DNA from 4 places in the Serratia sp. CoH_134_PS_4 genome. Region 2 is predicted to be linked to each of the others. Evidence: predicted binding sites of a transcription regulator. Region 2 holds the regulator's gene; each other region holds the start of a gene.

Region 1 (2,208 bases), on a different contig from region 2:
ATTTTGCCGCAGCGCCTCTGGTTGACGATATTGCCGCTATTCAACATCTCTATGGCGCGAATACCAGTACCCGTACCGGGGATACGGTATACGGGTTCAACTCCAATACCGGCAGGGACTTCTACACGGCGACGGACAGCAGCCAGAAATTGGTTTTCTCCGTTTGGGATGCGGGCGGTAATGATACCCTTGATTTCTCCGGCTATACGCAGAACCAGCGCATCAACCTGACAGAAGGCTCCTTCTCTGATGTCGGTGGGTTGAAGGGGAACGTGTCCATTGCACTGGGTGCAATTATTGAAAATGCCATCGGTGGTTCGGGTAATGATGTTATCGTCGGTAATAACGCCGCCAATATTCTCTACGGCGGTGCCGGTAATGATGTGATCTACGGCGGTGGGGGGCAGGATCAGCTATATGGTGGCAGCGGCAACGATATTTTTGTTTTCGCAGCGGTGAGTGATTCACCTTTCGCATCCCCTGATAAGATCGTGGACTTTGAAACCGGCATCGACAAAATTGATCTGTCCTTCTTTAATCACGGCGCTAAAGGTGCGGACTTTATTCATTTTGTTGACAATTTCAGTGGCCAGGCAGGGGAAGCACTGCTGACCTATAATTCACAAAGCAATTTAAGTGAATTAGCGCTGAATATAAATGGTCACGCCTCTCCAGACTTCCTGGTTCAAATTGTAGGGCAGGCGAATACGGCGACAGACTTTATTGTTTAACTCAGTCACGGTGGGTTATGCCCACCGTTCTCTCAGGGTTTTTCATCCCTGCATGCTTGAACCTCCGTCTCCGGCCTACTGTAGTACCGCTATGTAAGGATTGCGTAAGCAATAGGGAAATAGTGCGTCAATACATCAATCAATATTGTGATGATATTGCTTATGATAAGCATTATCATTATCATGTGTTTCATCAAGTCTACGTAGAAAGACCTTTATTTTTACATTATTACTTTTCATTAATATTGTTGATCCCGGTTAACTCCCGGGTGACGAAGCAACTGCGAGCTTATACTAATAATTAATGCAGGGTTAATACATGCGCAAAACTTTTAATTACCGGGGAATTATCGGGCAGTCCGTCCTATGCGGGGCTCTGGTCAGCACCACTTTTTACGTTAATGGTGAAGTAAATAAACCCTTAATACAAAAGACCACGCAAAATGAAGAGGAAATAACGGTTGTTGCACCGGTAATTGAAAAAAAAGCCGGAACAATAACCACGATTTCTGCACAAGATATGCAAAAAAAAGGGGGGAATGATTTTGGCTCAATAATGCGTTATGAAACGCTGATTGGTGCAACGGGTGTCAGTGGTGGCTCTTCTTCCGGGAAAAGCGGGTTCGATCGCAGTGGTTACACCGGATATAACATCCGTGGTCTGGAGAGTAACCGTGTAGGGCTGGATGTCGATGGGATCCCACAACCAGATGCGACTGGGCGTAGCTATGTTAGCCGTGCGGGGCTCAACACTTTCGGTATCGGCAGGGACTATCTTGACCCTTACATGTACGGCCAAGTGGACATTGAGTCGGGGGCGACGTCAACAGAACGCAGTAATACCTCTATCGGTGGCGCGGTATCGTTTTCACCCAAGACGGCGGACCAGTATCTGTCACCCACCAAGCAGACCTACTTTGGTTACCAAAGCGATTACGACTCATCCAATCGCAGTTGGCATAACGGCATCACCGCTGCCGCAGGCGATGAGCAGTTGCGAGGGGTGTTTGTGTATAGCCGCCGGGATGGGCAGGAAACGCAAAATAACAGTGGTACCAATGAGGCTTATCCGGCCAACTGGCATTCCAATGCGCTGATGGCTTCCGGCATCTGGCAACCCAGCGACGAGCACAAACTCACCGGCACGGTAGATTACTACGACAAAACCAACCATACCCATTACGACAGTTGGAATTCGGCCGGAAGCGCCATTCTGGGCACCGCACAGCAGCAGAGCAATACGCGCCGTTGGGGCGTCAGCCTGAAAGATGAATGGACGCCATACAATGATTTTGTCGATACCCTGACATCAAAAATCTATTACCAGCAGACTCAAGCACATGATAACACCTACATGCCGACCAGTACCGGCAGCATGGAGCGGGTTTACTCCGACTACAACGTTAACACCTACGGTTTTGAAACACAGATCGCCAAAACGTTGGGTCGCCATACGCTGAGTGGTGGGGTTAATGCA
Region 2 (2,208 bases):
TGATCATTGCAGCCGCACGTGCGGCGCGGCGTTAAGGATGACGCCCGATCAACATCGTTTTATTCCACCCGGTATCGCATAAACGTGATAAAACCCCGGGGTAAATTTCTGGCATGATACGCAATTACCGGTAAGGGTTTCCCTTGCTATGGCATCATTTTAATCGGTGTTATCGTGGTCAGCGCTAACATCGTGTAATGCAATTTATTGAATTTAAAGGTTATACGCGATATGGCTAATGTAGGCATTTTCTTTGGCAGCGACACTGGCAATACCGAAAACATTGCCAAGATGATCCAGAAAATTCTTAAGCAACAGTTTGGCGACGATGTTTGCGAAATTCACGACATCGCCAAAAGCAGCAAAGAAGACCTGGAAGGTTTCGATATTCTGTTGCTCGGTATCCCGACATGGTACTACGGCGAAGCCCAGTGTGACTGGGATGACTTCTTCCCAACGCTGGAAGAGATCGACTTCAACGGCAAGCTGGTTGCGCTGTTTGGCTGTGGCGACCAAGAAGACTATGCAGAATATTTCTGTGATGCGATGGGGACTATCCGCGACATCATTGAACCACGTGGCGCCGCCATTGTAGGCCACTGGCCAACCAAAGGTTACCACTTCGAAGCGTCGAAAGGCCTGGCGAGTGACAGCCACTTCATCGGTCTCGCCATTGACGAAGATCGCCAGCCAGAACTGACCAATGAACGTGTCGAAGGTTGGGTAAAACAAATCGTCGAAGAGTTGAGCCTGGCCGAGATCGTCGGGTAACGCCAAAGGTTGAACAAAAGCCCTGCAAAGTGCATAGTGTTGCCGGCAGGGCCGTCATCGGCAGTACGGATTACTGCAATAGAAGATACACATTTGTAACTTCTCACATCGTCAAGGTAGACTGAGATATCGGTTTATCCCATCCATCAAGACGTTGCGTGTGCAACATGCAATAGTGCAATTATATCTTTGTTAACAACCGGCGGTTTCTATTTAGGCCAACCGGTTCTATAATGAGACGCAATTAACACTTTGTGCCGACCGATGCCACAGGCGAGAACGCCTCAACTTGATTAGCATAGTAACAGGACTGAATCCGCATGACTGACAACAACACCGCATTGAAGAAGGCCGGCTTAAAAGTCACGCTTCCGCGACTCAAAATCCTGGAAGTACTGCAAAATCCGGAATGCCATCACGTCAGTGCGGAAGATCTGTACAAAAAACTGATAGATATGGGCGAAGAAATTGGCCTGGCTACGGTTTACCGCGTACTGAACCAATTTGATGATGCAGGCATTGTGACTCGTCACAACTTCGAAGGCGGCAAGTCCGTGTTCGAACTGACCCAGCAACATCATCACGACCACCTGATTTGCCTGGATTGTGGCAAAGTGATCGAATTCAGCGATGAATCTATCGAAGTGCGTCAGCGTGATATCGCCAAACAACACGGCATCAAGCTCACCAACCACAGCCTGTACCTGTACGGCCACTGTGAAACGGGTGACTGCCGCGAAGACGACACTCTGCACGACAAAAAATAATGCCCTTAACCGGCATTGAGAACCGCCTTAACGGCGGTTTTTTTATGCCTGAAGCAAATAGATAAAAAAATCCCCGGACAGGCCCGGGGAAAGATCATAGCTAAATGACAACAATTGCAGCGGCACTTCTCCACGGTACTTCTCACTTCCCACTTACACCCACTTCAACGTCAACTCCCCCGCCGACACGCGGATGAGTAAACTCGTTACAATGCATATTCAAGAAAGAGCAGCCGATCAAAAAACATTGCCTTGGCTTGGTCGAACACACCACGAATACGGAACCCCTTGTTCAAATACATTTTGCAGGCATCACTACTTTGCCAGACGCACAGCGCGATGTTTTTCGCCTGGCGTTGATCCGCCTGTAGCTGAATCAAGGCAAACATTTGGTTAAAATACCCCAGCCCCCGAAATTGGCTCTCAATCGCCAAGCTACAGACAAAATAATCGTCAGCGACACAGTGGCTTTGCACAAAGCTGTCGTAAGCCTCATCAAGAGGTTTCATTTCATCGCGATAAAGGTAGTCCGTGTCTATGGCATACAGTTCACTGACGGTCGCCGCATTGAAAAAACCGATAAACTCTCCGCGCCGATCGTAAGCCACGGTGATCAGATCCAGGTAAGGTTCGATATTTTGCGCCTGCTGCAAAGACACCAGATCCAGCC
Region 3 (2,208 bases), on a different contig from region 2:
GAAGCGGGAAGCGCTAAAATTACTGTTGTTTTTACGGTGGCAATATTACCACAGCGTGTATGTGGTTGTTACAAACAGGTGCCAGTTAAGTGAACAATATAAACTCAGACCAACTTATAAATGAGACACAGCTCACAGGGGTGACCCAGGCTCAGGTTCATCAACGCGGGCAACTCGCCACCGCACAGCCGGACTGGCTGGCGGAAGAAGTCCCGGTCGCGCTGGTCTATAATGGCATCTCTCACGTGGTCATGATGTGCACGCCCAAAGATCTGGAGGCATTCGCCCTGGGTTTTTCCCTGTCGGAAGGCATCATCGAATCACCACGCGATATCTACAGTATAGAGATTAACCAAACCTGTAACGGGCTGGAGGTACAAATAGAGCTCTCCAGCCGTCGTTTTACCGGTTTGAAGGCACGCCGTCGTGCCATGGCAGGCCGCACCGGCTGCGGCGTATGTGGTATTGAACAGTTGGCGGATATTTTCCGTCCGCTGCCTGCGCTACCTTTCACCCAGCGCTTTTCCCTCACCCATCTTGATTCCGCATTGAAACAACTGCGAGAAGTGCAGGAAGTGGGGCAACTGACCGGTTGCACCCATGCCGCCGCCTGGTTATCGCCGCAAGGGGAATTGCTCGGTGGATGTGAAGACGTCGGCCGTCATGTTGCCCTGGATAAACTGCTCGGCGTCCGTGCACAACAGGGTTGGCAGCAGGGCGCGGTATTAACGTCCAGCCGTGCCAGCTATGAAATGGTGCAGAAGGCTGCGATGTGTGGCGTGGAGATTTTGTTCGTGGTGTCGGCGGCCACTTCATTAGCCGTGGAGATCGCCGAACGCAGCAACCTCACGTTGGTCGGCTTCAGTAAACCCGGCCGTGCCACGGTGTTTACCCACCCGCAGCGCATTGTTGATTAGGCTAAAGCCACACAATAAGTAGGGCATTGATAATCATTTTCAATATCATTTAAATAACTATAATGATCCGACTGCTTACGCGGTGCTCACATAATGCGCCGCCCATATACCCTTGGAGATGATGATTATGAGTTACTCACTGCCATCCCTGCCGTACGCCTACGACGCACTGGAACCGCATTTCGACAAGCAGACGATGGAAATCCATCACACCAAACACCACCAGACTTACGTTAACAACGCCAACACCGTGCTGGAAGCTTACCCAGAACTGGCTCAATACAGCGTTGAAGAACTGATCCAGGATCTGGATAAAGTGCCTGCTGACAAACGCACCTTCATGCGTAACAACGCTGGCGGTCACGCTAACCACAGCCTGTTCTGGAAAGGCCTGAAAATCGGCACCACCCTGGGTGGCGATCTGAAAGCGGCTATCGAACGTGATTTCGGCAGCGTTGAGAAATTCCAGGAAGAGTTCGAGAAAGCCGCAGCGACCCGCTTCGGTTCAGGTTGGGCTTGGCTGGTGCTGAAAGGCGACAAACTGGCTGTAGTCTCTACCGCTAACCAAGACAGCCCGCTGATGGGCGAAGCCGTTGCCGGCGCTTCAGGTTTCCCAATCGTGGGCCTGGACGTGTGGGAACACGCTTACTACCTGAAATATCAAAACAAACGTCCAGACTACATCAAAGCATTCTGGAACGTGGTTAACTGGGATGAAGCCGCTGCACGCTTCGCTGCGAAGAAGTAATTCGCACTCGGCAATAAAGATACCCGCTTAATGCGGGTATTTTTTTGACCAAAATTCGCTAAAGTTTGACCGCTCTTTGCCGATGGTTTGTTCAATTGACGTTCGCCCGGAAAGGAAAATCATTATGGCGGCATTGCAAACATTGGCAGGAAAGTTCGTTCATCTCACCGTCGGTAAAAAGCTCGGTCTCGGATTTGGTCTCATGCTGTTGCTGACCGCAATCATCGCCGGTACTGGCGCACAGTATCTCCATATCATTGAATCACGGGCCTATCGCATCGATTTTAGCAATCGTCTGAACGACGAAATCAATCAGGCCAAATATAACCGTGCGCTCTTCGGGCAAACCTACAAACCGGAATACCTCAACAATAACCGCACCAGCATCGAAAATGCGGTGAAGCTGATCAACCAGGGCCAGAACCTGAATTGGGATCCTCAGAGCAAAAAAGACCTTCAGCGTTTGGTCGTGCTGATCAGCCAATACCAGCAGCAGCAAAACGCCTTCGAAAAGGCGGTGGCGGCGAAAGATGCCGTGCGCCA
Region 4 (2,208 bases), on a different contig from region 2:
TCGACACGGATATCTACCGTTGCCAGCGGCGCGGCCACCATAAAGATGATCAACAGCACCAGCATAACGTCGATAAACGGCGTCACGTTGATTTCATGCAGTTCGCCGCTGTCGTCCAAATCTTCATTTAAGCGCATCGCCATAACTCACCCCACCCGCAGTTGGTGTGAATGCTGTGAACGTTTGGCTTCCGCCGTGGCGGCCAGATCCAAACCGCGACCCAGCAACAGCAGAACCTGCGCCGCTACGTCGCCAACCTGTGCACGGTGGCCGCTGATCACGCGGGCAAAGATGTTATAAATCACCACCGCCGGGATCGCGGCGACCAAGCCCAGAGCGGTGGCCAGCAGCGCTTCTGCGATGCCGGGTGCAACGACTGCCAGGTTGGTGGTCTGCGAGTGGGCAATGCCGATAAAGCTGTTCATGATGCCCCAAACGGTACCGAACAGACCGACAAACGGCGAAATGGCACCGATGGTCGCCAGGAAGCCATTGCCACGGCCCATATTACGGCTGTAGCCCGCTACGCGGCGCTCCAGACGGAAACCGGTACGTTCCTTGATGCCGTTGTTGTCGTTGGATGCCGCCGACAGCTCCAGCTCGTTCTGTGCATCGTTCAGCAATACGGAACTGATGCTCTCGTCCGAGAAGCTTTGCGCCAGCTCAGAGGCTTCGTCCAGCGAGCGGACGTTGGCTAACGCCAACTGTTCACGGCGCAGACGGCGCTTGGCGCGGAACAGTTCGCTGCCTTTAGAGAACAAGATGGTCCAGGTGACAATAGATGCCAGCACCAAACCGATCATCACGATTTTTACCACGATGTCCGCATGTTGGTACATGCCCCAAACGGACAGGTCCATACCGCGGGTTTCTGGCGGTTGGATGGTCGGTTGTGGGTTCACCGGCGTGACATTTTCCGGCGTGGCTGCAACAGCAGGCGCCGCAGCCGGAGTAACGCTTTCGGTAACGGCTGGATTAGCCGCCGGTGCTGCCTGAGCGCTACCGGCCAGACCCACCACTAATACCATTGAAGCGATCAGACCGCGGCCGAATGCCTGGCCCCATTGCGCCCGGCCCTGACCGAACGATCCTTGATTTAAATTCTTGCCAGCCGTTTTCACGCTGTGCCTCCACCCGTTACCAATCAAAATTGAGGAATAATTCAGCGTGCGATCATATCAAACCACTCAGGGATTGATAGTAGTTCTCATTATTATTTACCAAATAATCGGGAAAATTATCGCCACGGCGTCCGCAACGCTCTCCCGCTAACCCATTCGCGACCTGTTCGGCCCTATAAGCACCTTTTATAAGGTTTTTCGTCACTTTTACGGCACAGGGCTGCAACAACGTCATCGTTTTATCGCATTTTGTCGTCACATCACGAATTTACCGATAAATCCGCTTGGTCATTGCGGCCCTGCAGAAGGATGACGTGCAGGAACAGCATCGGGCAGAGGATTGCATCCGTTTCTGCATTTGGCGGTTAAAACGTCTGGATGGCTATTAAATGTCATGCTAACGTAAGGACTCTCGTAAATGGCCCGTGAAGACCCAATAAGGTGAGCCCGCTCCCATGACGTCAAAGAACATCGAAACCACCCTGATCGGCGCCGGGCGCAGCAAGCGCTATACACAGGGCTCCGTCAATCCCGTCACCCAGCGCGCTTCTTCACTGGTCTTTGATTCCGTCGCAGCCAAAAAGCACGCCACCGCCAAGCGCGCTCATGGCGAGCTGTTTTATGGCCGGCGCGGCACCCTGACCCATTTCGCGTTGCAAGATGCGATGGTCGAACTGGAAGGCGGAGCGGGTTGTGTGCTTTACCCTTGCGGTGCGGCGGCGGTTTCCAACGCCATCTTGTCCTTCGTCAGCGCTGGGGATCACCTGTTGATGACAGGTTCTGTCTATGAACCAACGCAGGATTTTTGCACCCATATCCTGAGCCGTATGAACGTAACGACGACCTATTTCGATCCATTAATAGGTGCCGATATCGCCGGGCTGATTCAGCCCAATACGCGCGTGGTGTTCCTTGAATCGCCGGGTTCGATCACCATGGAGGTTCAGGATATCCCGGCGATGGTGCAGGCTATTCGTGCTGTGGCGCCGGACGTGGTGATCATGATCGATAACACCTGGGCAGCCGGTGTCTTGTTCAAAGCACTGGATTTCGACATCGATATTTCGATTCAGGCGGGCACCAAATA

The links. The regulator Fur, encoded in region 2, represses iron uptake genes when iron is present. The targets are predictions, from matches to a motif close to ATAATAATGAGAACNACTATCAA.
Positions count from the first base shown of each region.
Region 1: a site for Fur is predicted at 894-916, ahead of AC2FCQ_RS03035 (TonB-dependent receptor domain-containing protein). Genes of this name have one in related genera too.
Region 3: a site for Fur is predicted at 944-966, ahead of sodA (superoxide dismutase [Mn]). Genes of this name have one in related genera too.
Region 4: a site for Fur is predicted at 1,195-1,217, ahead of exbB (tol-pal system-associated acyl-CoA thioesterase). Genes of this name have one in related genera too.

Region 1 covers NZ_JBXWKI010000001.1:662,300-664,507, reverse strand. The annotation lists gene AC2FCQ_RS03040 (serralysin family metalloprotease) at 1-731, shown strand, start outside; gene AC2FCQ_RS03035 (TonB-dependent receptor domain-containing protein) at 1,051-2,208, shown strand, end outside.
Region 2 covers NZ_JBXWKI010000004.1:45,607-47,814, forward strand. The annotation lists gene ybfE (LexA regulated protein) at 1-3, shown strand, start outside; gene fldA (flavodoxin FldA) at 232-771, shown strand; gene fur (ferric iron uptake transcriptional regulator) at 1,092-1,538, shown strand; gene AC2FCQ_RS08560 (glycosyltransferase) at 1,745-2,208, opposite strand, start outside.
Region 3 covers NZ_JBXWKI010000007.1:196,012-198,219, forward strand. The annotation lists gene fdhD (formate dehydrogenase accessory sulfurtransferase FdhD) at 99-917, shown strand; gene sodA (superoxide dismutase [Mn]) at 1,045-1,665, shown strand; gene AC2FCQ_RS13365 (methyl-accepting chemotaxis protein) at 1,790-2,208, shown strand, end outside.
Region 4 covers NZ_JBXWKI010000005.1:81,065-83,272, forward strand. The annotation lists gene exbD (TonB system transport protein ExbD) at 1-143, opposite strand, end outside; gene exbB (tol-pal system-associated acyl-CoA thioesterase) at 147-1,121, opposite strand; gene metC (cystathionine beta-lyase) at 1,577-2,208, shown strand, end outside.